Regions from separate parts of the Dorea sp. BIOML-A1 genome, predicted to be linked through region 3. Evidence: a T-box and tRNA genes for the amino acid it is inferred to sense, from the RefSeq annotation. Region 3 holds a T-box; the other regions hold tRNA genes.
What was found. The T-box of region 3 lies ahead of proS (proline--tRNA ligase). A T-box ahead of a tRNA ligase gene usually reads a tRNA of that ligase, here a tRNA-Pro.
Positions count from the first base shown of each region.

Region 1: it encodes a tRNA-Pro, which carries the amino acid that the T-box ahead of proS (proline--tRNA ligase) is inferred to sense. The anticodon was not compared.
Region 2: it encodes a tRNA-Pro, which carries the amino acid that the T-box ahead of proS (proline--tRNA ligase) is inferred to sense. The anticodon was not compared.

Region 1 covers NZ_WWSA01000004.1:197,114-207,724, forward strand. Annotated here, with positions in the region: gene GT508_RS03140 (replication initiation factor domain-containing protein) at 1-817, opposite strand, end outside; gene GT508_RS03145 (helix-turn-helix domain-containing protein) at 1,384-1,950, shown strand; gene GT508_RS14585 (hypothetical protein) at 2,362-2,553, shown strand; gene GT508_RS14790 (hypothetical protein) at 2,547-2,678, shown strand; gene GT508_RS03155 (hypothetical protein) at 2,760-4,715, shown strand; gene GT508_RS03160 (ATP-binding cassette domain-containing protein) at 4,718-5,368, shown strand; tRNA gene GT508_RS03165 (tRNA-Pro) at 5,671-5,744, opposite strand; tRNA gene GT508_RS03170 (tRNA-Gln) at 5,810-5,880, opposite strand; tRNA gene GT508_RS03175 (tRNA-Gln) at 6,015-6,085, opposite strand; gene GT508_RS03180 (MATE family efflux transporter) at 6,179-7,492, opposite strand; gene GT508_RS03185 (MerR family transcriptional regulator) at 7,607-8,407, shown strand; gene GT508_RS03190 (LL-diaminopimelate aminotransferase) at 8,513-9,727, opposite strand; gene dapF (diaminopimelate epimerase) at 9,732-10,580, opposite strand.
Region 2 covers NZ_WWSA01000024.1:35,645-46,255, forward strand. Annotated here, with positions in the region: gene ligA (NAD-dependent DNA ligase LigA) at 1-820, shown strand, start outside; gene clpX (ATP-dependent Clp protease ATP-binding subunit ClpX) at 874-2,319, shown strand; gene GT508_RS10105 (sodium:proton antiporter) at 2,419-3,777, shown strand; gene GT508_RS10110 (cytidylate kinase-like family protein) at 3,793-4,794, shown strand; gene GT508_RS10115 (S8 family peptidase) at 4,965-6,563, shown strand; gene GT508_RS10120 (hypothetical protein) at 6,592-6,882, shown strand; gene GT508_RS10125 (signal peptidase II) at 6,883-7,344, shown strand; tRNA gene GT508_RS10130 (tRNA-Gly) at 7,475-7,545, opposite strand; tRNA gene GT508_RS10135 (tRNA-Pro) at 7,561-7,635, opposite strand; gene GT508_RS10140 (C39 family peptidase) at 7,890-8,792, shown strand; gene GT508_RS10145 (MalY/PatB family protein) at 8,875-10,086, shown strand; gene GT508_RS10150 (AEC family transporter) at 10,116-10,611, shown strand, end outside.
Region 3 covers NZ_WWSA01000023.1:21,957-32,567, forward strand. Annotated here, with positions in the region: gene tilS (tRNA lysidine(34) synthetase TilS) at 1-923, opposite strand, end outside; gene GT508_RS09825 (SpoIIE family protein phosphatase) at 1,052-2,458, opposite strand; gene GT508_RS09830 (septum formation initiator family protein) at 2,546-2,869, opposite strand; gene yabQ (spore cortex biosynthesis protein YabQ) at 2,932-3,282, opposite strand; gene yabP (sporulation protein YabP) at 3,339-3,623, opposite strand; gene GT508_RS09845 (RNA-binding S4 domain-containing protein) at 3,745-3,984, opposite strand; gene GT508_RS09850 (HU family DNA-binding protein) at 4,108-4,383, opposite strand; gene GT508_RS09855 (CotS family spore coat protein) at 4,570-5,556, opposite strand; gene GT508_RS09860 (CCA tRNA nucleotidyltransferase) at 5,630-6,973, opposite strand; gene proS (proline--tRNA ligase) at 7,103-8,542, opposite strand; T-box leader at 8,650-8,860, opposite strand; gene GT508_RS09870 (RluA family pseudouridine synthase) at 9,039-9,737, shown strand; gene spoVG (septation regulator SpoVG) at 9,866-10,141, opposite strand; gene glgD (glucose-1-phosphate adenylyltransferase subunit GlgD) at 10,182-10,611, opposite strand, start outside.

The sequences.
Region 1 (10,611 bases), on a different contig from region 3:
TATGCGGTGTGGGTACATGGAGTTTTAAAAGTTCCACAGCCCCTAAAAAGCGTTGCCAGAAACGGCACGTTTTCCACCTGCTCTTGTTGCTCTCATTCCTGTTTGCTACGACAAAACGCAGGTTGTCCGCCAGCAGTCCGAAAGCCAGTTCCCCAATCTCCAGCGGTCTTGCCTGAAATGCCATAGCAAAGGCATGAGCCTTTTCATCACGCAGTTGCATTTCCGTCCGTTTCCAACTCCCGACTTCATCAAGCGTCCTGTTGTATTTGCCGCACACTTCCTTGTCCTTGTCATAAAAGCGGTAGGAAAGCCCCGATTTTCCAGCCCCGATATAGACGGTCTTTGCGGTGTCAAAATCATCAAACTTGCTCTCGTCAAAATGGTAGCCCTCACTGTTGGCGATAAATTCCTCTTTTTCACATTTCTTCTTTATCTGCTCTATGGTAAAGAACGGCGTTTCGTTCCTGTCGTCAATGGCAACGTCCAGCCTTGTGAAATGGTAGTTTCCAGCCCCATATCTCCTTTCACAGCGTCCGAACATATCCCCAAAGGTCAAGCCGTTGTTATCGAGGATACGGAAAATATCATCACACCCCCTGCCTGTCATCACGAGATAACAGCCCAGCCCTTGTGGGTTGTCCTCTGTCTTTTTTGCGTCGCCCGATACATAAATATCTCCGATTTCCCAACGCGCCTGATACGTCTTAAATTTGACCGTTGCAGGATAGACATTAAAAATATCGGTCGGCAAGCATAAAATGTGCCGTATCACATCTTCTGCCGTTGCCGTATCAAAGACAATGCTGATGTAATCAATCTTGACGGATAAATTTTCATGTGTTGCGATAGTGCATTACTCCTTTCGTACTCCCCGTTTTTTTGCGGGGTAAAAATCGTGTTTTGTCCTTTATTTATCACAGTTTCTAGGTACTATGACATGTATGCGCAGGGCGGTGTTACATATACGCCCTGTACGGAACGCCTACGGCGTTCCTTTTCTTCCTGCACCAGCCCCGTTCTTAACGCTCACGAGCCTTTGGGAGGCTCGTGGCTAAACGGGGCAGGCACAGGAAGAAACACCGTTTTCGGTCGGATAGTCCATGCCTATTCATGCTATCAAAGCGAAAATAACTCTTTTCTATGCCTACTCAAGCGTGTGATTGACCTCATTGTGCTTAATCACTATATCCTCCATGATAATAACGCCGTTAGAATTACTTGTCAAGAACTTTTTCTTGACTTTTTCGGCTATAATAAGTATGATAGGCTTATAAAGGAACGAAAAAGCCGGGAAAGGAAAAGATATAAGAAGTTATGGAGCATGACACAAAGAAAATAAATTTTTTAGGGGAGAACATACAGACCATAAGAAAACACAGGAAAATGAAACAGCAGGAGCTTGCGGACGCCATCGGTATCAATATGCAGAGCCTTTCTAAGATTGAACGAGGGGTAAACTATCCCACCTTTGACACGCTGGAAAAGATAATGGACGTACTGGAAGTAACACCGAATGAATTGTTGTCGGGAGAATGGAAGTTTGTCCAACAGGCGGAAAAAGAGGTATGCAAGTTTTTACGGACGGAAGAACGCCTAAATGCAGAACTGAAACACGGACACTATGATAACTTCTTTGACAGTGAAGAAGAATGGCTAGAGTATGAGTTGGAGCAGTTGCGGAAATACATCACAGACTATATCAAGGGAGAGGACATACAAGCGTCCGACCTTTACCCTATCAAAACATTTATCCAGCACTTGAAATTTCAGAAAGTATTAGACCGTTATGATGATTTATACAGCATGGATATGTTCGGGGAAAGCACAGACGGACACAAGTACGGTACACCTTATCAGGTTGTAAAGAGGATAAATCCCAACTCAAAAGAAGATATGGAGCTGTTGCGGGAAGTCTTAAAGGACAGCCATTTTGACAACGGGGACGAGTAGCCTTTTTCCTCTTGCAAAAAGATACAGCAAACAAAAAGCCCAGATCAAGAGTGCAAGCACCACTTCTAAAGAAGTGGCAGGCTCTTGACAGGGCTTTTTCTTTTCTGTTTATGGCAGACAAGAGAAAAAAGGATAGCTATATTGTATAGTTTCTCTAATAATTTTAGAGCAATGAATTTATCACAGGTACTTCGTCTTTTCATTGTAAAAGTACAATCGTGGAAAGCACTAATATTGGCGCTTTGATTTTGTGCATTATGCACAAAATATGATAGCAACAAAGAGGTCATATATAAAATAGAAACAAAAATAACTTGACATTTAATGAAATATATGTTATGTTGAGGTTAGTAAAAACAGTACGTGACATAAAACTATCAAAAAGTAAAAAAGAGAAAGGAGGTTTATCGAATGAGAGCAAAGAAGTTGAGAACGAAAGTAGTTGGTCTTGTAGCAGCAGTTATGGTTGTCGGCGCTCCACTTACAGCGTGGGCTATTGATGTAGCGGGTGGAGATTTGTACTACAATGGGGAGGGCAAACAGACACCATTGTATATTCCGAAATTGGGCGTAAAGCAGGTATTAGTCGCAACTACATGGTAAAGGCAACTGTAAAGGTCGGCGGAGATACATATACCAGTGGATTCAAGTCAAACTACGCTTACAAAGATGCAAAGAGAGTTTGGTGGGCGAACGAAACATCTTATTATGATTATTATCCATATTGAGTAAAATAGTTCAAACACCTAGGGCGGGGCTATTTGTCCCGCCCTATTTTATACATTTCTTCAAAGAAAGGGGCGTATGTTATGAAAAAATTTTTAAAGATTTTTATTTTCCTTGAAGTCATACTCTTTGCATATATTTTTAATACTTCTATTTACAACATTTATGAAAAGAATAACATTGCTACTGAGAATTTAAAAGGGTATGTTTTAGAAGAAACATCGCCAGAAATTCTCGACAAATTTTATACAATATTTACAGAAGAATATTCTCAAAATAAATTAGAACTCATTAACAATACGCTCACTTCCACAGATAAATCTGTTTATGATTTATATTGCTATCCATTAAATGAGTTTACACAAAAACAGCCTATATCTTCCTCTATTTTGTTTCAATATCATGAATTGCAAAAGGAAGATTTTTTAGATAGTGTTGGTGTATTCTATACAGATTTACCAGCTAACGCAATTAAAGAGATAGCTTCTCAACTGTCCGTCGCAATAAATAACTTTGAAAATGACGCTATTCCGTATAGTATGGTATTAGAATTGAATCTTCTGAATTTTGTAATCTTATTTATTGTACTTCAAATCATATACTGTATTTATACGTCTTATAGTTTGAAAAAAATAGGTATTAAAAAAAGCATGGGCTTTTCTACTATACATATTTTAAAGGAGCAAATTACCAGTGTAATAAAATATTTTGCTGTAATATGTTTAGTATTACTGTTCTTGCTAAATTTATATTACGCATTAACAAACAGATATGATTTTTCTTATTTAGCAACAAGTGTACTGTTCTTTATTGGTGTTTTAGCTATAAATATACTTTGTGTTTTAATTACAAGTATTTTAATTAAGTTTGTTTCTTTAGAGGCAATGATAAAAAATAAGACTTTAAATAGCGGCACAAATATTGTAGTTCAGGCTATAAAAATAATTTTTTCGGTAATAATCGCTATCACTATTATTTCATTGCTGAATCAGGGGAACTCATTTAGACAAAGCCAACAAGCTGTTTTAGATTATAAGTATCTGGACGGATATTATACCGCTAATGGTTTTAATTCATCGGAGTATGATTATGCGTTAGCAAACACAGACATATTAGAAAAATATTCTGAACAAACATTAGAGATGTATAATCATAACCATTCACTACTATGTGATTTTAGGACAGACGGTGGTTTGCAGACATCACGCCCCTATTATGAACAACAGCTTGTTATTGCAAATAGAAATTATCTGAATGAATTTTCAAATATCCAGCTCAGTGGAAAACCATTGGGAGAAGATATATTTAGTGAACCAACAGTATTAGTTCCACATAAATATAAGAATGATGAAAATTCTATTAGCGAATATATTAAGCAAGAATATTTCCGATTGATGAATTACAATCAATTTTATGGAATACCGGGAGAAGAAAAAACTATTGATAAATTTAATGTTGTTTATATAGACGATGATTCTACGATAAAAGTCAATACAGAAAATGGTTTTTCGGATATGGCTAATCCTGTTATCATTGTTGATACGGGCAATTTTGCAGGACTTTACTATTTGGATTCTTTAAATACAAGGTGTTTATTTTTTCAAATGGAGTCAAGAGAAGATTTTTCTTCTTTGTTATCAGAATATGATTTAGAGCAATTAGTTACAGCTGGAACATTACTTACACCTTATTTAATGCAACTTGAAAATGTGACATTCGTTCTTAAAACACTCACTATGTTTACGATTGTCTTTATAGTGTCTTTACTGTTTATTTTGTATATTTCAAATTATGTGGACATTTTTGTAAATCGAAAGAGATATGCGGCAAAAGAGATTTTAGGATTCTCTCATTTTAGGACACTGAAAAATCGGTATATTTTTTGGGGAATCGAAATAATTATATCAGGCGTATTAACTGCTATAAATTATTATTTTGCTTGCCTTTTTGCGATTATACTTATTGACTACATATTCTGCGAATTGCTTTATAGAATTTATATCTCAAACGCTTTATATGAGATTGAAAAGGGGGCATAAGTATGTCATTGATTACATTAAAGAACGTCAAAAAAGAATATGGGAAAAATCAGGTTCTATTTGAAAATTTATCTTTAGAAATAGAAAAAGGCGAATTTGTGGGGCTTGTAGGGAAAAGCGGGGCAGGTAAAACGACACTTTTAAATATAATAGGATTGATTACTGATATATCCGAGGGAACAATCACTATTGATAGTCATAAAAATTTGTCCATGAACGGTAAAAATGCTATGATTTTGAGAAGATATACAATAGGCTATCTATTTCAAAATTATGGACTAATAGAAGATGAAAGCGTGTTGTGGAATTTAAAATTAGCTCTTGAATATAAAAAAGTAAAAAAAGAAGAAAAACTGAAACTAATCAATAAGTATTTAAAGCAATTTGAGCTAAGTGACATGCTTAACAAAAAAGTATATCAGTTAAGCGGTGGAGAGCAACAGCGAATTGCAATTATTAAATTGATTTTGCAAGGAAGTCAGATTATATTAGCTGATGAACCAACTTCTGGACTTGATAAAGAGAACGAATTGATAGTGATGAAACTTTTGAAAGAATTAAATGAAAAGGGCATTACTATAATCATGGTCACTCACAACATGAATTTGTGCGATTGTTTTTCCAGAGTTATAAATGTAGAAAACTTTAGATAGTTTGTTAAAGGGAGATACGCGGTTTTATTATACGTGCAATCTCCCTTTATATTTCGTCATATCAAGACTCATATTCAATTATGGTAAATTCGTGGTAAAACACTTATTTTTTCAAGTGATGAACAGCCCTTAAATGCTGTATTTATGCGGATAATCGGATTTTCTATATCAAGTTTGGCATAATAATGAGAACAAAAAAGAGGAATCCCGGATCAATATAATCTTCGGAATTCCTCTTTTTTATGCCGGTTTCCTATTATATAAAAAAATACAGTACCCATATCAGATACTGTATCATTCAATCGGAGTGACGTGATTCGAACACGCGACCTCTACGTCCCGAACGTAGCGCTCTACCAAGCTGAGCCACACTCCGATATATACAATTTTTAAAAGTAACCGGACACCTTCTAAAAAGTATCCGGCGCCCCTGCCAAGGAACTACGGATAGAGGACTCGAACCTCTACTAACAGAGTCAGAGTCTGCTGTGCTGCCATTACACCAATCCGCATCAGTGTGATGTTCTGCATTGTTCAGCGAACAAATATTATTATACCAATTTTTTCAAAAAAGTCAATAGGTATTTTTGATTTTTTTCTATAACGAAAAACCGGATACTTCTTAATGAAGTACCCGGCATCATAACTACGGATAGAGGACTCGAACCTCTACTAACAGAGTCAGAGTCTGCTGTGCTGCCATTACACCAATCCGCATCAATAAGACTTTTCTCTGCTGTCCTTAAGTTGTCCAGCGAATATTAATTATACTCGTTTGCAGAGAAAAGTCAATAGATATTTTTAAAAAAATTATTTTTTTCTGTACCACTGATATAACCCGGCTGATAACACCAGACAGCAGCTCTCCGCGATCAGCGGTGCCCACCAGATAGCTTCTCCTCCAAACACAGCTGTCAGAAATACCAGACTGATCACCAGTGCGATCAGACTTCTGGTAAGTGAGATCAGCGTTGCAAATCCAGCCTTTTCCACAGAGGTAAAATATCCTCCCAGAACCACATTGAGTCCCGCAAGCAGAAATGACAGGATAAAGATGCGGAGCACCCGCACCGAATATATACTCAGAGATGCTTCACTCTCTTTTAAGAACAATCCCACAATACTTTCTGCTCCAACATAACATATGACTACAGCCGCCACGGAACCTGCCGCAGCTGCCACCATTCCATACTTCAGAAGCTTCTTATATTTTTCCGATTCGTTTTTTCCATAGTAGTAACTGATCAGTGGCTGGGTTCCCTGCGCAATGCCTGCCATGGACATGACAACGATCGTATTCACATATGAGATGATCGTATAACTTACCAATGCATATTCTCCTATATATTTCAGGATTGCCTGGTTAAAAAAGAAGATGATAATCCCGCTTGAGAATTCTGTTATCCCGGAAGACATGCCGTTACGGATCTGCCTCCCGATTTCCGATGGCATCAGATGGAACTTCGAGAATCTTATTGTTCCTTTCGGTCCCAGAAAATGCCACAGATACAAGAGGATCACTGCTGCCTGCGAGATCCCGGTAGCAAATGCCGCACCCCAGACGCCTTTATGCAGCACCATGACCAGAATATAATCCAGGATACAGTTCAGCACAGCCCCGGATGTCACATAGATTGTCGCAAGCTTTGGATAGCCATCTGTCTTGATCAGCGTCTCAAATGAATAAGATAGGATATATACTACAGAAAATGGTGCGATCGTTCCAATATATGTTCTCGCATATGGAAGAATATGATCCGTTGCTCCAAGGAATCTTGCAAATGGATCCAGAAATATCATAACCAGTATTGTAATCAACACCGACAGAATACATAATAAGACCACATTCTGCGTAAAGACTTCGTTCGCCTTCTGTCTTTCCCCCTGTCCTAGAAAGATTGCCACAATCGTCGAATTTCCGACTGCAAACAGGATGGAGACAGAAAACAGTCCTGTTGTAAACGGCATGGAGATATTCACCGCTGTCAGTGCCACTTCCGATACCCCTCTTGCCACAAAGATACCATCTACCATGGTATAAAGCGAGAATACCCACTGGGCGATAATTGACGGGATGATAAAACGCAAAAAATCACTCTTCAAAGACTTTCCTTCGAGTCTCATATTAAAACCTCATTTCTTTTACCTGTTTTTCTTTCATTCATAGTCTAAACCCTGGTATAATACTAAGGTCAAGTATTATGTATCAACAGAATTTTGTTTTCAACAGGTGAATATATGAAACAGTTTTTTAAGATCAACGAAATATCCAAACTATACAACATCGGACCGGATTCTCTCCGCTATTATGAGAAGCTGGGACTTCTGGCTCCAAAACGCGGAAAAAATAATTACCGGCTCTATACGCTTGATGATCTGTGGCGTCTGAATATCATACGTGATCTGAGACGTCTGGGATTTCCTATGGAAAAAATCCGGGAATACATGGACAATCGAAGCGTTGAGAACACGCGTAAGCTGCTCACAGAAGAACTGGATGTCATCCATCAGCAGATTCAGGAATTAAACCGTCTTCAGAAAAATGTAGAAGAACGGCTTCTGACATTATCCGGTGCGGAAGACCAGGCACTGCTTAAAATCCGTCTGCAGACGTTTCCCGACCGTTATTGCCATACCTTGCATATTCCCTACCACACAGACGAAGAAATGGATCTTCTGGTAAAACAGTTGTTGAATAAAAATACAGAAAATCTTTATATTATCAGCAACCATAACATCGGATCTTTTCTTCCGTTAGAAGAAATAAAGAAAGGACAGTATGAAAATTATTCTGGAGTGTTTATCATTGATAATTCGGGAGAGTATTGTCTCCGCGGCGGTACTTATCTTACCTTCACCTATGCAGGTGATTACCGTCAGAACACCACTTATATTCCGGAACTTCTCAACTATGCAGATGGTCATGGTCTTGTTCCTGATGGACCTATTCTGGAACTGATCTGGGTAGACAATCATCAATCAGCAGATATCCGCGAACATATTACAGAACTTCAGATAAGAGTATATCCAAAATCCTGACCACATCTCTCTGCATTTGTTGTGGCGCCATCTGCGGAACACATAACGTTAAAAAAACCGGTATCCCGTACTTTTTTCAGCATAGGAATACCGGCCGTTTTTTTATTACATCTTCTTAATTCTCTCAATCGCTGCAACTGTACTCTCATAGGTTCCAAATGCAGTCAGGCGGAAATATCCTTCTCCGCTTGGTCCGAATCCTGATCCAGGAGTACCTACTACATTAGCCTTATCAAGCAGATAATCGAAGAAATCCCATGATGTCATTCCCTTTGGTGTCTCAAGCCAGATATATGGTGCATTGACACCGCCTGATACATTGTATCCGGCATCTTTGAGTCCTTCTTTGATTACTTTGGCATTGTTCATGTAATAAGCAACCTGTGCACTCAACTGTTCTTTTCCCGCATCAGAGTATACGGCCTCTCCTGCTTTCTGGATGATATAAGAAGTTCCATTGAACTTTGTTCCGTGACGTCTTGCCCACAGAGAATGTAACATCACATCTCCTGACTTGATATCTTTTGGAATTACTGTTGCACTCAGACGTACTCCTGTAAATCCAGCATTCTTAGAAAAACTTCTGATCTCGATCGCACATGTTCTTGCGCCCTCGCACTCATAGATAGAATGCGGCACTTCTTTTTCTGAAATATATGCTTCGTAAGCAGCATCATAGATGATCACTGCGCCTGTTTTATTTGCATAATCAACCCATGTCTGAAGCTGTTCTTTTGTTACCGTAGATCCTGTTGGGTTGTTCGGGAAACACAGATAAATGATGTCCGGTGTCTCTTTTGGAAGCTCCGGTGCAAAGTTCGTCTCTTTTGTACAAGGCATATAGATGACATTGCTCCATGTTCCTGCTGCAGCATCATATGTACCTGTACGTCCTGCCATAACGTTTGTATCTACATAAACCGGATATACTGGGTCGCACACAGCGATCTTGCTGTCTTTCGAGAAAATCTCCTGAATATTACCGCAGTCTTCTTTTGCCCCGTCGGAAATGAAGATCTCATCCGCTTTGATGTCGCATCCTTTTGCCTGATAATCATTCTTCGCCATTGCGCTTCTTAAGAACTCATATCCAAGATCCGGTGCATATCCATGAAATGTCTCTGCATGTGCCATCTCATCAACTGCCCCGTGAAGAGCCTCAACAATTGCAGGTGCCAGAGGCTGTGTTACATCGCCGATACTCAGCTTAATGATCTCGGCTTCCGGATGTGCTGCCTGATATTCACGCTGTTTTCTTGCTACTGTTGAGAACAGATAGCTTCCTGGTAACTTCAAATAATCCTGGTTTACTTTAAACATCTTCTTACTCCTTTATCTCTGTAATGTCTATCACGCCGTCGAATACAACTGTTGCAGGTCCTGTCATAAATACACGATCCTTTTCTCTGTCCCATTCGATCTGCAAGTCTCCACCTAATAATTTTACCGTAACTTGTGTATCTGTCAAGTTATTTAATATACTGGAGACAGCTACGGCACATGCTCCGGTTCCACATGCAAGGGTTTCACCCGAGCCGCGTTCCCACACACGCATCTCTACCGTCTGTCTGTCGATACAGTGCACAAACTCTGTATTGATACGCTTCGGAAATCTTTCATGATTCTCGAACTTTGGTCCGATTTTTTCCAGATCCAGTCCCTTTACATCATCCACATAGATAACTGCATGCGGATTTCCCATAGATACTCCTGTCATATGGTACTCTTTCCCATCCACCTCAATTGGTTCGTCGATCACCTGTTCCCGCTCTGATATGATTGGAATCAGATCAGCTTCGAGTTCCGGTTTTCCCATGTCTACTTTTACCAGTGACACTTTCCCGTCTTCCACGGTAAGATCCAGATATTTTATTCCTCCAAGTGTTTCCACGGAAATCTGTGTCTTATCGGTCAGCCCGTAATCATAGACATATTTCGCCACACAACGGATTCCGTTGCCGCACATCTCGCCTCGGGAACCATCTGCATTGTACATCTCCATCTCGAAATCAGCTGTTTTTGACGGATTGATCATAATCAGTCCGTCAGAACCAATACCGAAATGTCTGTCACTGACGAATCTTGCCACCGCCGGCGGATTGTCAATCTTTTCTTCAAAACAGTTGACGTAGACATAATCATTGCCAAGTCCATGCATCTTTGTAAATTTCATTTGTTCTTTCTTCCTGCCTTTCCTGCATCCG
Region 2 (10,611 bases), on a different contig from region 3:
TCCGGAAAGATGTCCGGTCTGTCAGGGGGAGACGAAGATCAGACAGGTAGGAAATGCGAAAGCATTATACTGTATGAATCCGGAATGCCAGGCAAAGCATGTGAAGGCATTTGCATTATTCGTAAGCAGAGATGCACTTAATATAGAAGGATTGTCGGAAGCAACACTGGAAAAATTCATTTCCAAAGGATATATCCATACATTTGCCGATATCTTCCATCTGGACCGCTACAAAGACGAGATTCAGGGAATGGAAGGATTTGGAGAAAAATCGTACAGGAAACTGATCGAAAGTGTGGAAAAAGCAAGAACAACCACGCTGCCAAGAGTCGTCTATTCACTGGGAATCGCAGGGATCGGACTTGCCAATGCAAAGGTTATCTGCAGAGAGTTGAAATATGATGTAGAAGCCCTTTTGATGGTTACAGAAGAAGAATTAAATGAGATCCAGGGCGTGGGAGAAGTTCTGGCAAAGGCATTCACCGGATATTTTTCAGATGCAAAGCATGTGGAGAATTTCAGAAAGCTTTTAGAAGAGTTGACAATCCCGGAAGAGACATCAACAAAAAAACAGATTTTTGAAGGTGTCAATTTTGTGATCACCGGAAGCGTAACACATTTTGCAAACCGCGGTGAAGTGAAGGAATTGATTGAAAGTCTGGGAGGAAAGGTGACAGGATCGGTAACGTCCAAAACGAATTACTTGATCAACAATGATGTAACCAGCACATCTTCCAAAAATAAGAAAGCAAATGAACTGGGGATCCCGATTATTTCCGAAGAGACATTTCTGGAACTGGTGAACCAGGAAGAATCATAGAACCAGGATAAAACAGAGTGAAAGATACGACAAAAAGTAAGAAGGAGAGAATAATGACCAATCAGGACGATAACAATCAGGAAATCGAAAAAGTAGAAGACGTCGAAGTAGAAACAACAAAGAAGACGTCAGATTCGGATGATAAGAAACAAAATGATGATGAGTATGAAAAAGTATGTTTTATATGCAGACGTCCGGAGAGTGTCGCAGGGAAGATGATCGAACTTCCGAACCACATTTGTGTCTGCAATGACTGCATGCAGAAGAGCTTTGATGCAATGTCGAACGGACCGATCGATTACAGTCAGCTGATGAATATTCCGGGAGTACAGGTATTCAACATGTCTGATATGGAGCAGAGTATTCCAAAACAGCAGAAGATCAAGAAGAAAAAAGAAGGCGAAGAATACAAGCCGTTAGTAGATATCCGGAATCTTCCGGCTCCGCACAAGATCAAAGCAAAACTGGACGAGTATGTGGTAGGACAGGAATATGCAAAGAAAGTGATGTCGGTTGCAGTATATAATCATTATAAGCGTGTGGCAACGGATTCGATGGATGACATTGAGATTGAGAAATCCAACATGCTGATGATCGGGCCGACAGGTTCCGGTAAGACGTATCTGGTAAAGACACTGGCAAGGATTCTGGATGTTCCGCTTGCAATTACGGATGCAACATCTCTTACAGAGGCAGGGTACATCGGTGATGATATCGAAAGCGTTGTATCCAAACTGCTTGCGGCAGCAGATAATGATGTCGAAAAGGCAGAACAGGGAATTATTTTTATTGATGAGATCGACAAGATCGCAAAGAAGAAAAACTCCAGTCAGCGTGATGTGAGCGGTGAGTCTGTACAGCAGGGAATGCTGAAACTTCTGGAAGGAAGTGATGTGGAAGTTCCTGTCGGGGCAACGAGCAAGAATGCAATGGTTCCGCTTACAACAGTGAATACGAGGAACATTCTGTTCATCTGTGGAGGTGCATTCCCGGATCTGGAAGGAATTATCAAAGAACGTCTGACCAAACAGGCAGCGATCGGATTCGGAGCGGATCTGAGAGATAAATACAATAACGACAAAGAGATTCTTAAAAAGGTCGCAACAGAGGATTTGCGTGTATTCGGTATGATACCGGAGTTCCTGGGACGTCTGCCGATTGTATTTACCTTACAGGGTATGAGTGAAGATATGCTGGTGGAGATATTAAAAGAGCCTAAGAATGCAATTTTGAAGCAATATCAGAAACTGCTTGCATTAGACGAAGTAAAATTGGAATTCGATGACGGCGCACTTCATGCGATTGCAAAAAAAGCAATGAAGAAAGATACCGGAGCGAGGGCGCTTCGTGCGATCATCGAAGAATTCATGTTAGATATCATGTATGAAATCCCGAAGGATGACAATATTGGAGAGGTTGTTATCACAAAAGAATATATTGAGGGAACCGGAGGACCGGTAATAATGTTGAGAGGTCAGGAAGTACCAAGGCTTCAATAATACATTTTACATATAGAATGCTAAGAGAGTTGTCAATGACAGCTTTCATTATGCAATGACACATAAGACTTTACTTGAGGAAGAATGGAGGAGAAAGGAATGGAGGAATTATCAGCTATTCCAGTTTGGCTCTGCATACCCTTTGCAGGGCTGTTGCTCAGTATTGCCGTTATGCCTCTGATCAAGCCGGACTGGTGGGAAAAGCATCAGCCGCTTGCAGTTGCGTTCTGGTCGGTACTGTTTATTGTTCCGTTTGCTGCAAAGTACGGAATGTTTACAATGGGAGAGACGGTTTTGGAATGTGTGGTAAATGATTATCTGACATTTATCATTTTATTGTTCGGTCTGTTCTGTGTAGCAGGTAACATTACAATTGACGGTGAGTTTGCCGGATCACCGAGGATCAATACGGCATTGTTTGTTCTGGGAACACTGCTTTCCAGCGTGATCGGAACGACCGGATCAAGTATGCTTCTGGTACGTCCGTTTATTAAGATGAATTCGTGGAGAAAAAGAAAGAGTCACATTATGATCTTTTTTATCTTCCTGATCTCTAATATGGGAGGATGTCTGACACCGATCGGAGATCCGCCGCTTATGATGGGATTCATGCGTGGCGTTCCGTTTTTCTGGAGCCTGAAGCTGTTTCATATACTGATCTTTAACATGATCATTTTGCTGATGTTATTCTATTTTCTGGATAGAAGAGCTTACAGAAAAGATATTGCGGAAGGTAGAAAACCAGATATTAGAGAGCCCGGAACACACGTTAGAATTGTAGGACTTCATAATCTGATATATGTTGCAATGATTGTCGGAGCTGTAATCTTAAGTGGAATGCTTCCTGGTATGTCTGCATTCCAGAATGCGGACGGAACGGTAAAAGGAATCCATATCCTTGGAGAAGTGACGCTTGGATTCCCGTCTGTGATCGAGATCGTGATCATCCTTCTGGCAGCATTTTTATCATTTAAAACGACAAAAGAAGAAGTACGTATCCGTAACCATTTTACCTGGGGGGCAATTCAGGAAGTTGCGGTTCTGTTCATCGGAATCTTTATCACGATGCAGCCTGCATTGATGATTCTGAAGGCAAATGGTGCGGAACTTGGTATCAATAAACCATTTGAAATGTTCTGGGCAACCGGAGCACTGTCAAGTTTTCTGGATAATACACCAACGTATCTGGTATTCCTTACAACGGCGGGAGCACTTGGGTTCAAGAGCGGTGTTGTGACGACACTTGGTTCGGTTCCTGTTAAGATGCTGGAGGCAATCTCCTGTGGAGCTGTATTTATGGGAGCAAATACCTATATCGGAAATGCGCCGAACTTCATGGTAAAATCTATGTCAGATGAAAATGGTGTGCGTATGCCATCGTTCTTCGGATATATGGTATGGTCACTGACATGTCTGATACCGGTATTTATTATCGATATGCTGGTATTCTTTTTGTAAGGGGAGGTGCGGAACATGGAAAATAAGAATAAATACTATGACATAGCGGAACGGATCTATGATCTGGACGGAGAAGTCTATGAATGTGTAGGTTCTTCTCTTGGCCGTACCTTTACGGGAGACAAACGTACTTGTGTAGAAAGTCTTGTGAAGCTGATGCGTACAAAGCCACAGGGGCATCTGCTCAGAAGTGAGCTTGCGCTGATCAGTAACATGGCACGTACGATCCGTAAGGATGAAGACCGATCCAGACTGATGAGAAAATATGATGAGATATTAAAAGAAATCGCAGAACTGCCGGCAGGTTTTGGAAAAGTTGAGATTCTGGATGAAAACAGGGCAAAGCTAAATACATCGAACCTGCGTCAGAAGTTTTCAAAGGATGATCATCTGATCATCTGTATCGGAAGAACACATGGAAGTGCGGGTAACGATATTGGATTTGCACTGGCGGATGCACTCAGGATCAACTATTACGATGCAGAGATATTCAATGAAGTATTGAGACGTCTGGACGCGGAGAAAGATTCGGTTGTAGATGTGGCAGATCTGGGAACAAATGAGATTGAGAATAAGTACCAGGGATCCGGACGGACGTTGAAAGAACGTCTGAAAGATTTTGACCGTTATCATGGTCTGACAAAAGAAGATGCAATCTTCTTTAATCAGAGTGATCTGATATGTAAGAAGGCAAAAGAAGAAGATTTCATTGTTATGGGACGATGTGCGGATGTGATACTGGCAAATAATCATATTCCACATATCAGTATCTTTATTACAGCTCCTTTTGAACAGCGTGTACACAGAGTCATGGAAGTCAATAATCTGGATCATAAAAAAGCAGAACGCCTTTTGAAGAAGATTGACCGTCAGCATTCGAAATATTACAATTTCTATACCGGCCAGAAGTGGGGAGATGCTGTGAACTATGATATCTGTTTTAACAGTGCAAGTTATGGTATCGAAGAATCTGTGGAGATCATCGAGCGTATGCTGAACCAGCATACAAATGCATAAAAATATTAATGAATGACACGAAGTCTTTCATATACATAAAACAAATGTATATGAAAGGCTTTTTTTCATTGGAAGACAGATGTAAAGAAAAGATATTATCGGAAGATTACTGGGATTTTATTATCTCGCCATACAGGGAAGATGAGTTAGAAGGAGTGGATACGGAAAAGATGTGTATCCAGGAGCTGGATTTCGGATATAAAAGTGTGTCGTTAGACAGCCGGATGTTACTTCCCTTATCCTTGCGGCAGTACTGGTACGGCGCGATCCCCAAGTGCTATACACTTCTGGATATGCAGCCGTTAGATGCAGCCGGAATTATTACGCTGCAGAATTATCCGACGCTGCAGCTTATGGGAGAGGGGATTATGATCGGTTTCCTGGATACGGGGATCGATTATACCCATCCGGTATTCTGTAATCTTGACGGGACAACAAGAATTGCGGGGATCTGGGATCAGACAATTCAGGATGGGGATCCGCCGGAGGGCTTTCTGTATGGAACAGAGTATACCGAAGAAAGAATCAATGCGGCTCTGCATTCGGAAAGTCCGCAAGAACTGATCTCTTCGGAAGATACAGATGGGCATGGAACATTTGTTGCAAGTGTGGCTGCCGGAAGTGCAGAAAGCAGTGGACAGTTTCTTGGGGCTGCCCCGGAGGCGGTGATCGCGATGGTAAAGCTTAAGCCGGCAAAAAAATATCTGAAAGAATTTTTTGGGGTTGCAGAAGATGCACACTGTTATCAGGAAAATGATATCCTGGCCGGACTTCGGTATCTGAATGAACTGGCCCGCAGACGGGAGATGCCGCTTGTGATCTGTATGGCGATCGGAACCAGTTTCGGAGGGCATAATGGTGACTCTTTGCTTGCAGGAGTTCTGGATGGCTATGCATTGCTGAGAAACCGCTGTGTAGTAACGGGAACCGGGAATGAGGCAGCGCAGAGACATCATTATTACGGAACATTTACGGAGGCACAGAATATACGGACAGCGGAGATCAGGGTAGGGGAAGGGGTGAAAGGTTTTGTGACGGAGTTATGGAGTACCCTTCCGAACATTGTGACAGTGTCGATCACATCACCTTCCGGAGAACGTACCGGGCAGATTCCGGTACGTCTGGGATATCTGTTTGATTTTGTATTTGCTTTTGAACGGACGGCTGTTACGGTGGAGTACAGACTTCTGCAGGAGAATAGCGATGCACAGCTGGTGTTTATCCGGCTGCAGAAAGCAGTACCGGGAATCTGGAAAATAGAAGTAAAGCCTGTGATGCAGCCGAAGGGGGAGTTTCATATGTGGCTGCCCATGAAAGAGTTTCTGGATGGAGAAGTATATTTTCTGGAATCGAATCCGGATACCACATTTACAGAACCGGCAGGAGGGGAGCATACGATGACGGTGTCTTATTATAACAGTCAGGAGAATACGGTTGATATTAATTCGGGCAGAGGGTATACTAGAGATGAAAGAATCAAACCGGATTATGCTGCACCGGGAGTAGCGGTTACCGGTGCGGTACCGGGCGGAGGATTCAAAGAACGCACCGGTTCAAGTGCAGCAACAGCAATTGCGGCAGGTGGCTGTGCACTGATCATGAAGTGGATCAGTGATCAGCCGGGAGCGGGTGGAGCATCAGCCAGTCAGGTAAGGAATGTGATCGTGATGGGGGCGCAGAAGCTTCCGGCGATAGAATATCCAAATACACAGTGGGGATATGGAACGATGAACCTGTATCATTCACTGGATATTTTAAGACGGCTGTAAAGAAGAACGAGATAAGGAGAGGATACAGATGGCAGATTTTTTTGAAGAATTCAGCAGAAGAGTTTCAGATGTTGCGAGTGACATCACTAAGAAGACAGGAGATACACTGGAGATTCAGAAGATCAAAAGTAATGTACGAACTTTAAAGAGAGCAAATGAAAGAGATCTTGCAGATATCGGTCGTATGGTATATGAGAAGTTCCAGAGTGGGGAAGTATCCGACATGGATTACGTAACGCTCTGTGAAGAAATCGAAAAACGCGAGGAAGAGATTGAAAAGCAGGAAGAAGAGATTGTGAAGATCCAGGGAGAGATATAGATGCACACAAGCATACCGGGTGCGATTGGAACACTGTTTGGTCTGGATATGGCTGTAAAACAGTACATAGAAGAAAATGTAAGTGAGAAAGAGGAAAAAAACTTTTGCGGGACAAAAGTCCTGATCAGAAAAGTATACAACAAAGGCTTTGCATTTAATTCCATGGATTGCGAACCGGATAAGGTAAAGAAAGCGTCTGTGATAACGACGGCAGTGATCCTGATGCTGACATTGGCAGAATCATTCCGGGAAGGTCATAAGGTGAATAAGACAGCGTTGACATTGCTGAGTGCAGGAGCCATCAGCAATACTTATGACCGGATCGTCAGAGGTAAAGTCGTAGATTACATTGGTATAAGATCTGAACATAAGATATTAGGTGATGTAACAGCGAATCTGGCAGATGTCTATATCCTGATAGGATCTGTCCTGATGTGGATGAGAAGAATCGGAAAACGATAACAGGAAATATGACAGAAAATAGAATATCGGAAAAAGGAAAACACTATACTCCATCTTCTTTCGGATAGAATATAGTGTTTTTTTTATTTACACCTTTATATGAGAATGAAATTAAAATCAGGCATGAAAAAGCGGGTGATGGGAATCGAACCCACGTATCCAGCTTGGAAGGCTGGTGTTCTACCATTGAACTACACCCGCAAAATATATTATAAATCGGGGTGACAGGATTCGAACCTGCGACCTCCTGGTCCCAAACCAGGCGCTCTAGCCAAGCTGAGCCACACCCCGATATTATGTTGTGTCCTTAAGACAAGATGTATCATATCATGAATGGAGATAAAATGCAAGCAGAAATTGAAAAAAGATAAATAAATGGGATCGGTATCTATTCAGCAAAAGAATTTTTAGAAGAATTTTTAGAAAAAGTTAAGTTGTATCTGCAGACACGCTGTTGTATAATTAAGAGCGATGTCGAAAAATTCTTTCGAACAGATGATGCAGAAGATTTTGAAGATTTTCAAAAAAGAGGACTGAATTGACAGATGAAAGTGATGAATCATACAGAAGAACAGCAAACAGAAAACAAGACTTCTCTTTCAAATGGTGCAAAAAGAAATCGGATTTATATATATATAGCAATAGCAGGTGTGATAGCAGCAGTGATAACTGCTGCTTTTACTGGCTATTATCTTCATCAGGAGCGTGCAGAAGAGAAGAAACAGGAAGAATTATTAAAAGCCGAGAAGGCAAAAAAACAGAAAGAAAAAAAAGCTAAAACAACGGAAGCAGCCGAACAGAAGTTAGAGCGTGTCCGCAGCCAGGCAGAGGAGCAGGGAGTACCACAGAGTGTGATCGAACTGTTGGACAAGAATGCAGAGACGGTAGATTTTGTAGCAGATTATGAGAAGAAAAAGGACAAGCCTTATGCAGATACGATAGAGGAAGATCTTTCAAATGGAGAAATTCCGGAACTTTTACAATGGGATGAACGCTGGGGATATGCACCGTATGGAACGGGGATCGTAGCGACCAGTGGATGCGGACCGACCTGTATGGCAATGGTAGCAGCAGGACTGAATCAGGATGCATCCATTACTCCGGCAAAGGTAGCAGCATATGGAACCGAACACGGTTATGTGGATGAGGAAAATAATACTTACTGGAGGTTCATGGATGAAGCAGGTGCGAACTGGAATCTAAACAGCGTAGGAGGTATGCTTTCAGAAGAACAGGTAAGCGCAGAACTGGCACAGGGACATCCGGTCATATGCAGTATGGGACCGGGAGACTTTACGCAGATCGGTCACTTTATTGTTCTGACCGGCTATGAGAATGGCACTGTAACGGTAAATGATCCGTTCAGCATTAAGAATACGAATACGGCATGGACATTTGCCAATATCAAAGATCAGATCAAGGCAATGTGGACATTTTCAAAAAAATAAGATGCTCAATGTGGAAAAGTTCTGAAAGAACAGAAGCATGATGTGGAAAAGTCTTGGATTTTATGAAAAAGGAGAACAGGATATGAGATATGATTTTACAAAAATAATAGACAGACATGGCAAAGATGCGATTGCAGTGGATGGATTGGGAAAGAATCCGGGATTTGCACCTGAGCCGCCAAAAGACGGATTCGATGTAATCCCGATGTGGGTAGCTGATATGAATTTTGAGACTGTTCCGACGATCCCGAAAGCAATTATGGACAGAGCGGCACACCCGGCATATGGATACTTCAGCCCGGTGGAAGAGTATTATGATTCGATCATCCGCTGGCACAAGATCCGTAATAATGTAGAAGGTCTGATGCCGGAGTATATCGGATATGAAAATGGAGTATTAGGCGGGGTGATCTCGGCACTGACAGCATTTGCGGCACCGGGAGATGCGGTACTTCTCCATAGTCCGACCTATATCGGATTTACGAAATGTATCACGGAGAACGGATATAAGATCGTACATAGCCCTCTGAAAAAGGACGAAAAGGGAATCTGGCGCATGGACTATGAAGATATGGATGCAAAATTAAAAGCCAACAACATCCATGTGGCGGTTTTCTGCAGTCCGCATAATCCGACAGGACGTGTCTGGGAGCGCTGGGAGATAGAAGAGGCTATGGAAGTATATAAGAATAACGAATGTGTTGTGATCGCAGATGAGATCTGGTCAGACCTGATTTTAAAAGGGAGCCGGCACATTCCGACACAGTCGATCAGTCCGGATGCCAGAAACCGTACGATTGCATTCTATGCACCGAGCAAGACATTTAATCTGGCGGGACTGGTAGGAAGCTATCACATAGTTTTTAACCGAATGTTACGTGACCGTCTGGAGGCAAAATCCAGAAAGTCACATTATAATACGATGAATGTACTGTCCATGCATGCGCTGATCGGAGCCTACGAGGCAGAAGGATATACCTGGGTGAATGAACTTTGTCAGGTATTGTCAGAAAATGTAGAGTATGCGGTCAATCATATCCGTGACTATTACAGAGGAATCAATGTCAGCAAGCCGCAGGGAACTTACATGTTGTTCCTGGACTGTGAGGACTGGTGTGAAGAGAATTACAAGTCACTGGATGAATTGTTGAAAGCCGGCTGGGATGTCGGTGTTGCATGGCAGGATGGAAGACCGTTCCATCAGGAATACGGAATCCGTATGAATCTGGCGTTGCCGCTCAGCAGAGTGAAGGAAGCATTTGAGCGTCTGGATGAGTATGTATTTCATGTGTAAAGAGCCGGGAATGAAAGAAGTAAGGGAAATTGGAAAATATTATTGTATCATTTAATGTAATCGCACCTGTATTTTTTCTTATGGTGTTAGGATATCTGATGGTCAATTATACCTCTCTGGCAGACCGTAAGCTTACAAAACAGGCCAATGCGATCGTTTTTAAGATATTTTTGCCGTGTATGTTATTCTATAATGTCTATCAGAGTGACATCGGGGCGGAGATCCACAGCAGGATTAAGTTGTGTATCTGGGCGGCAGGCGGACTTCTGATCCTGTTCGTACTGCTCTGTCTGATCGTTCCAAAGGTTGTGAAGCAGGAGAATCAGCAGGGAGTCGTGATTCAGGGAATCTTTCGCAGCAATTACGTAATCTTCGGAGTTGCGGTTGTGCAGAATATGTATGGAGTAAAAAGCACAACAACGGCGGCGATTTTAAGTGCGATCCTTGTACCGATGTATAATTTTCTGGCAGTAGTTGCACTCTCGATTTTCGGAGAAAAGAGGGAGACAGACTGGAAGAAGATTA
Region 3 (10,611 bases):
AGTCTTACATGCACCTGCTCGATATCTTTTCTGCGCCCCGCCAGTTCACATAGCAGCGCATGAATCAGGAACGAACGTACAGTCTTATCGACATCCCGGAATAATTCCTCTTTGATCAGCAGTTCCGGAACGTTTTCACGTTCTTCATACAGATCTTCTGCAGTCCCACACGGCCGCTTTTCCACATATCGCTCCCTGCATTTTTGCACTTCCTGTTCCATAAACGCCCACACTGCACGCATCTGTTCCATCGTCTCGGACATGTGCATGACCGCCTGCGGATTGACCTCTTGTTCGAGATAGGGAATCACATGATTCCGGATCCGGTTTCTCGTATAGTGATCTTCCAGATTCGTCTCATCCGTACAATAACTGATTCCCTTTTCCTGTAAAAATGCTTCAATCTCACATCTCTGCACACAGAGAAGCGGACGGATATACCGGACGGTATCTCCTTCTGCCGGGCTGATACCGCCAAGTCCACGCAGGCCGCATCCGCGGCTTAAGTTCCACAAAAGCGTCTCCGCATTGTCATTTTGGTGATGCGCCAGCGCAATCTTTGTACCGTTTTTCTCTTTGCACACCTTTTCAAATATCTGCCGCCTGATATTCCTGCCCGCCTCTTCCAGCGTCAGGCCCTGTTCTTTTGCATACTGCTCCACATTCTCATGAAATGCCAGATACCTGACCCCGAGTTGTCTGCATAGTGCCTTTACATATCTCTCATCGGCATCTGCACTGTCACCGCGGATCCCATGATGGATATGCACCACCGTCAGTTCCAATGGCATCTCATTTTTAAATTCTTTTAACATGAAAAGAAGGCATACGGAGTCTGCGCCTCCAGATACGCCTGTGATTACATGATCATTCTCCTGTAACATATGGTATTTTTCCACATATGCTTTCACCCGTTGATACATTCCGGCCTTCCTTTTCCTTTATTCTGTCTGTATAAATTCTTCCTGCCCGGTCCTTGATCTTCCACTCACCGGTATGGCAAATATATAAGCTATATATAAATTAAATATATAAAATTTCTTATAGAAAGTCAACTTAAGCCCCATATTCCAATCACCAGCACCGTCATATCATCCATCGGCATCCCGCCGGAACTTTTCAACACCTGACTTAAGATTCCGCGGGCAAATTCCGTCGGATTGACAATATCCGTCTCCCGGATGAATTCCACTAATTTTTCTTCCTGTGAACCTTCAGGCAGGGCATCCATCACGCCATCTGTCACCATGATCACATATTCTCCCGATTCCAGATTCCGCTCTTCCCTGTCCAGTTCTATATTCTGTACAACACCGATCGGAAGTGTCGTCGACTCGATTTTTTCAACTTCTTTCTTCCTCTTAATAAAAGTCGCCGAGGCTCCGGCCTTTACAAATTCACAACTTCCCTGATACAGATCAAACAGACAGACATCCAATGTACAGAACTTCACTTCTTTCCGTCCTGTTACCAGCGCCGTATTCATCATCTGCACCGCTGTCTCTACCGGAAATCCTGCTTCCAGCAGTTCTTCCAGCATCTCCACCACCATTGTACTGTCCCGGAATGCTTCCTCTCCGGAACCCATGCCATCCGAAAGCGCAACTCCTTTGCGTCCGCCCGGAAGATCCTTCATCAGAAACGTATCTCCCGATATCTCTTCCAGTCCTTTTCCGATCCTCGCAACACCCTGCAGTGTCTGGAACTTTGCTCCCTCCATACAGGCAATGGTGCCATATTCTTCTCCGATCACAAGCCTTTCCCCCTGTCTCGGAATCATCGTTCTTCCTATACATTTTCCCACCAGAAACGCAACATCTTTTGCAAGGACGACCCGTCCTTTCATGGCTTTTACCGTCAGATGGACTTCATATTTTCCCTGCTGTGTCATGTAAAACACAACCGAAAGCAGCTTCACATTTTCTTTTTTCAGCGCTGCCTTTATACGCTTCTCCAAATGGTCATCCTGGAAGATCCCGGCATCCAGTTCCCTGGTTGTATACTGTATCATTTTAGCGAAGCTCGTAAGTTGTCTTGCATACCCCTCTCTTGCCTGCACCAGTCTGTGATTCCACATCAGGATCTGCTTGGCATTCTCGAATTCTTCCAGACTCTCTCTTAAAAAACGTGGTGCAAACAGGCACTGTCTCTTCAGCCTGCGTTTTAATTCCATATTCAGTTCTGCGCCATATTCTTCTGCCGCACACAGGATCTCATACATCATCTGATATGTCACCGAGTGCTTTTCTCCCAGACATTCTCCCCGCCGTTCACAGCCTGCACAGACATTCCCTGTCACCTTTTCAAACATTTCATCAATTTCTTCTCTGGACAAGGTTCCTTTGCATGCCTCCATATTCAGAAATGTTTTGGATAAATGCTGCAGTGAATCGGCAAATTTGTCCATCTGTACCACATATGGATTTACAAATATTTCCTGTTCCTTTATCTGTGCCAACTTTGTCGTTCCCCTTTCTTCTGAATACATGACGGAAAAAAGCTTCAGGAATCTCTTCCTGAAGCTTATCATTCGTCTTTTATAGTCTTATTTCGATTTAAAAACAATCTCGTTGTCATGTACCAGACCCAGCTTTTCTTTCGCTACATCTTCTACATATTTATCCGTTCCAACGTATTTTTCCAGTTCTTTAATCTCTTTTTTCCGATCCTGTTCCGCCTGGATCTGCTCTTTTAATTCCGTCTCCTGCGCCTGATACTCCCTGTTCTTTGCCTTTAATGTCATACTGTTTGCAGACACCATAACTGTCAACATAAGAACAACTGCGCTGATCGCCAACACACTTCTCTTATGATTCTGAGAACGCTTGCGCTGCCGTCTTCTGCGGTTTCTCTGCTTTACATCATTCATATTAATTTACTCACCCTTGCCGGCAGCCCTGCCGTTTCACTCACCTGTTAATTATTTTTATTCTATCTTTTTTCCCCGGGTTTTTCAAGTGTTTCGGTAAAAAATCTGCTATGCCGCCGTACAATTTTCCGACAAATTTTCCCCGTAATCGCAAGAAAAACTGACATAATGATCCCGCCGATTCCAACACCTAGTATGAAATACCATCGCACACTACCACTGCTTGTGTAGTAAATCTGCACAAACAAAAAAATCGCGGTTCCGATCCAATAGATCAGATCCTCCAGTTCAATAACCCACTGAGCATGGTGTACCACTTCCCGCAGGCAGCTGATACAACGGTATGCAAGACGTACGATTGCTCCAGCCAGGACCGCCAGCAGAAATATGAACAGTTCTTTTCCTATCCCCATCTTACATTTCACCTTATTTTCCTTATTCCTCATGACATTCCCGGTTCTCCGGCAGATCACCGGAATAACTTTTCAAAAAGACTTCCTGCCTGCTTTGCTGTCGAATGGATATCCGAATATGAGATACTGTCAATGTTTCCCGACAGATCGATCTCTCCCTTTTCAAGATTCACACGGTTCACATGCAGATCCGTTCCTCTCACCATCAGCATTCCCTGCTCTGTCTCCAGCAATATCTCATTCAGATTAAAAGACAGCACATCCAGAACACCTGTCACCAGTCCTGCCTTCCGGTTATTCAATATCAGTTTATGGTTTTTCTGTGCTGCTACCGTCTCCAAAACTATCACAACCTTTCTTACTAATCATATGAAAAGGAAATCGAAATTATGACTTTTCACATAATTATGCAAGAAAGGTTGTGATGATCCCCGCCGCTTTTTCACCGGCCATTAATAAGGTTTATAAATATTTGAAAAGGTCTCCTGCCTCTTCTTTTTTCGTTGTATCTTTAATATCAAGAACTTCTACTTTTACGGTTCTTGTTCCGAACTGGATCTCTATGATATCTCCTTGTTTTACTTTTACAGACGCCTTGGCCGGTTTATCATTTACCAGTACACGGCCGGCATCGCAGGCTTCATTCGCAACCGTCCGGCGTTTGATCAATCTGGATACTTTTAAAAATTTGTCTAATCTCATCTATCTGTTCTCCTGTATACTTTACTGTCAGCCGGTTCTTTCGAACGCATAATGCTAAAAAACCGAAGAGTATCAGGACACTCTCCGGCATAAATCCTTTCGGATAAATATTACAAATTCAGACTACTCGTTGATAGCATCTTTTAATGCTTTACCAGCTTTGAACTTTGGTGCTTTGCAAGCTGCAATCTTCATAGTCTCGCCTGTCTGAGGATTTCTTCCTTCTCTCTCAGCTCTCATGCTTACTTCAAAAGTACCAAATCCAACAACCTGTACTTTATGCTCTTTCTTTAATTCATCTGTTACAACATCAACGAATGCTTTTAAAGCTTTCTCGGAATCTTTCTTTGATAATTCTGCCTGGTCAGCGATTGCTGCGATCAGTTCTGTTTTGTTCATGGATATATCCTCCTCTTATTTACATTTAGAATTCACAATTTCGATTCTTTTTATACAAAGTCACTGTCCATACCCCGTCATATGACATGCCTTTATGTACTGTTATACCTGTTTTCATACGGAATGTCAAGGTAAATCCCCTGTTTTCCCTGTATTTTCAAGGTTTTCCGGCATTTTCAGGTGCCCTCAGAGTTCAAATCCAAACAGCTCTTTTAAAAACATTTTTTTCTCTTCTGTCTGCTTTATTGCAGTCTTTAGTTTCTCTGTATTTTTTACCGATATCCACGCTTTATTCATGCAATAGTATGAATTTGCAATTTTCCAGAACTTTTCCGGATAAATCAGACGGATTTTCAAATATTCTGTTTCGCTTCTGGTAAGTGGGTGGATTGCAGAATACGCATTCAGCATGCCATCTCCGAGCCGGAGCTTCCACCCGCTTTTCTCCATTACTTTTCTGAGAAAATAGTACAGATCCTCTACCTGGATATCCCGATGGAATTTTTCAAAATTCATTGTCGCGATTCCTTCTCTTGTCATGATGATATTATGGTAATTATACTCTCCGTGCGTCATACCGGAACGGTTCATCTCTTCCTGATACAATTGTTCATAATCCGACTGTTCCAGTTCACACACCGCAGCTTCTGCCCACTGATACATCAGTTCAAACTGTTGCAAAAATGCAAATTCAAATTCCCCTTTCGGGACAGCTTTTCTGACAAACTGCCGTACTTTTTTTAACTCCCGGTTATGCCGTCTGTATTTTTCACCGGTCTTAATCCCTTCTGTAATCCCATACTCCAGTTCATGCCTCATAACAGTATGTAATTTCGCCAGATTCCCGGCCGCTTCTAATATTTCCCTGGTCTTTTTTATGTCGCATTCACGGCCTGCATACCATTTTTTCAGCATATACCGGTCACCATTATCCAACGAAGAGATATATTCACCGTTCCGGTTCGCTATCATATAATCGATCTGATGCTCTCCTTGTTCATAAAGCCATGTATAAAGTTCGCATAACGCAGGGATTCTTTTTTCGGATGTTGTAACTTCCTTCAAAAGGAATACCCCTTTGTTCGTTTCGCATAAAACAGCACCTCTGACTTTACGGGTGCTGTTTACTTCTATATCATATTGTTCCAGTATTTTTTGTTCAAATTCCTGCATTTATATTCCCCGCACTTTACACTTGATATTCTTTTTAAATGTATGTGGGAAATATAAAAAATATTCACTGCTGTTATACTTCTTTATCCGTGGAAATATAATTCAACAGGGTCTCTTTCGTATTCATTTCCGGATTCTCGATCACAAGGTTCAATAATTCGTTTAACTTTTCCCCGATCTCTTTTCCCGGCTTCATTCCTGCCCGGATCAGATCTCTGCCGGTCACAGCTAATTCTTTTAACGATACACACTGCCCTTTTTCTATAATCTCTGCATATGTCTGTTCTACTTCATCCAGATTTTTTAATTTTTCTGCCCTCCGGTACTCACTTTGCGCCAAAACATCTGCTCTTCTGACTTCCATATAATATGGGAAAATATCTTCGCCGATCTTATTCATTGCTCTTCTGACATTCTTCGGCACGGCCGGCATGCGGTAATCATGATTCAGCACGAGCCTTGTAACTTTATGCAGTGTATCATTATCGAATTTTAATCTCCGGAGTACTTCTTTCGCAATGCGCTCACTTCCCAATGCATGCATTTTAAAATGCGCAACGCCGTCTTCATCCATAGTTTTGTATTCCGGTTTTCCTGTATCGTGCAGTAACATTGTCAATCTTAAGATCTTATCATTGCGGACATTCATCATCGCATGAATGGTATGTTCCCCGACGGTATACATATGATGCGGTGTCTCCTGCTCTGTCTCCATCATCCGGTCAAATTCCGGCAAAAATATCTTCGTAATTCCAAGTTCATAGGCAGTTCTTATCAGTTCTGGCCGGTCAGATGTCAGCATCTTCACCAGCTCTACCTGTATCCTCTCCGCACTGATATTTTCGAGTGTCGGTGCAAGAAGCCTCATTCCTTCTTTCGTCTCCTCATCGATCTCAAATCCCAGCTGCGCTGCGAACCTGACACCTCTTAAAATCCGGAGTGCATCTTCCGAGAACCGTTCCTTGGCATTTCCCACGCAATGGATCATATGCTTTTCCAGATCCTGCATTCCTCCAAAGATATCTACAATCCCATCCTTGTCATTGTATGCCATAGCATTGATCGTAAAGTCTCGTCTGAGCAGGTCTTCTTTCAGATTTCTTGTAAATGTGACTTCTTTCGGATGTCTGCTGTCTTCGTATTTTCCATCGATTCTGTACGTCGTAACTTCGTATCCCTCATGATTCAAAAGTACGGTTATCGTTCCATGCTCAATTCCCGTATCAAATGTTTTGTCAAATAATGCCTTTGTCTCTTCCGGCATTGCTGATGTTGTAATATCCCAGTCGCCCGGTTCTCTGCCAAGGATGGAATCTCTGACACATCCTCCGACTGCGTATGCTTCAAATCCATGCAACTGTAAGGTATGAATGATAAACTGTACATCATCCGGTAATTTTATATTAAAGTTATTCACAAATATTTCCTCCGTTTATCCACGTTATCAACATTCTATATCATACCATATTTTTGCCGGTGGCTGTTGATAAAAAATGGACGGTAGATTCCTAAAATCCACCGTCCATTACTTATAATCTCTTTATTCTTAGTATGATTTTCCCCAGTAAGCCATGTGTTTCGCAGGTTTTCCGCAATAGATACATTTATCGGAAATAAACTCTTCATCTTCGATCAGACATCTTGTTGCAGCTCCGCCTGTCTGATATTTTACTTCGCCCTCACATTCCGGATCTCCACACCAGCATGCTTTTACGAATCCGCGATTGGCTTTGAACTTCTCAACCATTTCATCCATTGTAGTAGCTGTATCGATATGGCTGTTCAGGAATTCTTCTGCTCTGTTGTACATATCCTGCTGCTCCTGCTCTAAGATCTCGCGCAGTTTTACTGCGATCTCATCGAGAGATACAACAATCTTTTCACGGTTATCACGACGTACAACAACAACCTGGTTCTTCTCGATATCCTTTGGTCCGATCTCGATACGTGTTGGGATACCAAGGATCTCCTGCTCAGAGAATTTCCATCCTGTACTCTTATCAGAATCATCGATCTTCACTCTGTATCCTGCTTTTTTCAGTTCGTCAAGCAGTGCATAAGATCTGTCAAGTACACCTTCTTTGTGCTGGGCGATTGGGATGATTCTACATTCAACCGGTGCTACGTGTGGTGGCAGTACCAGTCCGTCATCGTCACCGTGAACCATGATCAGAGCTCCGATACTTCTTGTTGACCATCCCCATGATGTCTCATACGCACTGTGCAGTTCGTTGTTCTTATCTACATATTTGATTCCGAATGCATCCGGGAATCCGTTTCCGAAGAAATGGCTTGTCGCAGACTGAAGTGCTTTTCCGTCATGCATCAGTGCTTCGATCGTGTATGTGTCTTCTGCTCCGGCGAATTTCTCGTGTTCTGCCTTTCTTCCTGCTACGAATGGGATAGCCATTGTCTCTTTATAGCAATCCTTATAAACTTCCCACATCTGGATTGTTCTTTCTTCAGCTTCTTCATATGTTGCATGAAGTGTGTGACCTTCCTGCCATAAGAATTCTCTTGAACGAAGGAATGGTCTTGTTGTCTTCTCCCAACGGAGAACGGAGTTCCACTGGTTCCATACCTTTGGAAGATCTCTGTATGATTTTACTGTTTTAGCCCAGAGGTCACAGAACAGTGTCTCTGATGTAGGGCGTACACATAATCTTTCCTGCAGTCTTTCCATTCCCCCGTGTGTTACCCATGCAACTTCCGGTGCGAATCCTTCTACGTGATCAGCTTCTTTTTCCAGAAGTGATTCCGGAATCAGTACTGGCAGGTATACATTCTCAACTCCTGTTTCTTTAAAACGTCTATCCAGATCTGACTGGATCAGTTCCCAGATCGCATAACCATTCGGTAAGTAGTTCATGCATCCTTTTACGCTTGAATAATCACAAAGATTTGCTTCACGTACAACGTCTGTGTACCACTGTGCGAAATCTTCGTCACGAGATGTAATGTTTTTGACTAATTTTTCCTTTGCCATGTTTCTCTTCTCCTTTTCAATTTTGGTGGAATCCTTATTCCACGTTATTTTTTTGCCGGGAGTTCCGCAACCTGGCACAAAAAACGCCGGGCCTTTCGACTCCCCGAAAAAGGGACCGAAAAGCTCGGCGGTACCACCCTAGTTAACTGCGACCCTTTCGCAGCTCTCTTCATTGGCCGTTAACGCCGGCTGACACGCTGCACTTTCATACAGTGGCTCCAGGACCGGTTCCATGTGATGAACAGCAGATATCTCACACCATATGATATCCTCTCTGCAGCTGGATTCTCATGTACTAATTCCCTTCATCGCCATAAAAAATATTGAATTGTCAATTATTTTAATCCATGAGGTATGTTTTGTCAAGATATTATCCCTGCTTCTGCCAGTACTTTCCCGCTCAATTATGTTTTCCTCTTTTCTCCCCAACTTCTTGCAGTTTTTTCCCCTCCATGATTTAATAAGTATAACATTTGTTTTAACAAAGGAGAAGTATATGGCTACTTTAAATATATTATATGAAGACCCGCACATTTTAGTCTGTGTCAAGCCACACGGCATCGCAACCCAGAGCAAAAGTATCCGTTACCCAGACATGGTCAGCCTGATCAAAAACCATCTGGCGAAATCCAGTGGTTCCAGGAACCCCGGCTCAGCTGAGCCTTACCTTGCCGTCATCCACAGACTGGACCAGCCGGTCGCCGGAATCCTTGTCTTTGCTAAGACTCCGGCTGCTGCAAAAGATCTGAATAAACAATTACAGAATCAGGGATTCGGGAAATATTACCGGGCACTTGTTGCCAATACACCTTCAACAAAAGAAGGAACACTTAAGAATTATATGGTCAAAGATGCCAGAACAAACACTTCCCGTATCTGTTCTGCAAAGGAAAACGGATCAAAAATTGCACGGCTGCATTATGATACAGTTCCTGTTACGGACTGGCTGTTTACCGCACCTGCTGCTTTCCACGGAACTGAGCTGGAAATCCATCTGGATACCGGCCGCCATCATCAGATCCGTGTACAACTCGCATCTGTCGGTTGTCCGATTGTTGGAGATACCAAATATAATCAGGAACTTTCTGACACCACGGGCTGGCAGACAATCCGGCTGTGTGCTTATAAACTAGATTTTAAACACCCAATTACACATAAGACTATGCATTTTCAGTTAGCAAATGATCCTGTGTAATTTTTACCGATAAAAAATAACTGTCATAAGACATTTTTAAACAAACTGCTGACAGCTTGTTCTGACACACAACATTCAAAAAAGGAGCAGGAAATTCCTGCTCCTTTTTTCGCCGATACATATACCATCTATGCTTCTGCTGCATCCTCTGCCAGTGCTTCTTCATATTTCTCAAGGATGAAATTCTGAATGCGCTCTCTTGTTCTTGAATTGATCGGATGTGCAATATCTCTATATTCCCCATCCACAGCTTTCTTGCTAGGCATTGCAATAAAGAGTCCCTTTTCTCCTTCAATCACCTTAATGTCATGTACCACAAATTCCTCATCCATGGTAATGGAAACGACAGCTTTCAGCTTGCCCTCCTTTGCTACTTTACGCACGCGTACATCTGTAATCTGCATTTTTCTAGCCCCTTTCTTCTAGCCTTTGCACCATTTTCTCTTAAAGTGCATACCTCTCATTTTTTTCTACGACTACTCTCACACCATTTTCACCAACATAACGTGTATTTGCCCGAATCGTATCTCTGCTTTCCACAATGCAATTCTCAATATATACATTATCTCCGAGATAGACATCATTCAAAATAATGGAATTCTTAATGACACAGTTGTTCCCCACGAATGTCTTCTTGAAAAGAATCGAATTCTCGACTGTTCCATTAATAATGCTTCCGCTTGCCACAAGACTGTTCTTAACCATGGATCCCGGATTATACTTTGCCGGCGGCAGATCACTGACCTTAGAATAGATGCTCGGCTGTGTCCGGAAGAAATACTCCCGTACTTCTGGCTTCAGGAAATCCATATTTGTCTGATAATATGCATCCACTGTTGAAATGTTGCTCCAGTAATCTTTTATTTTATAACCG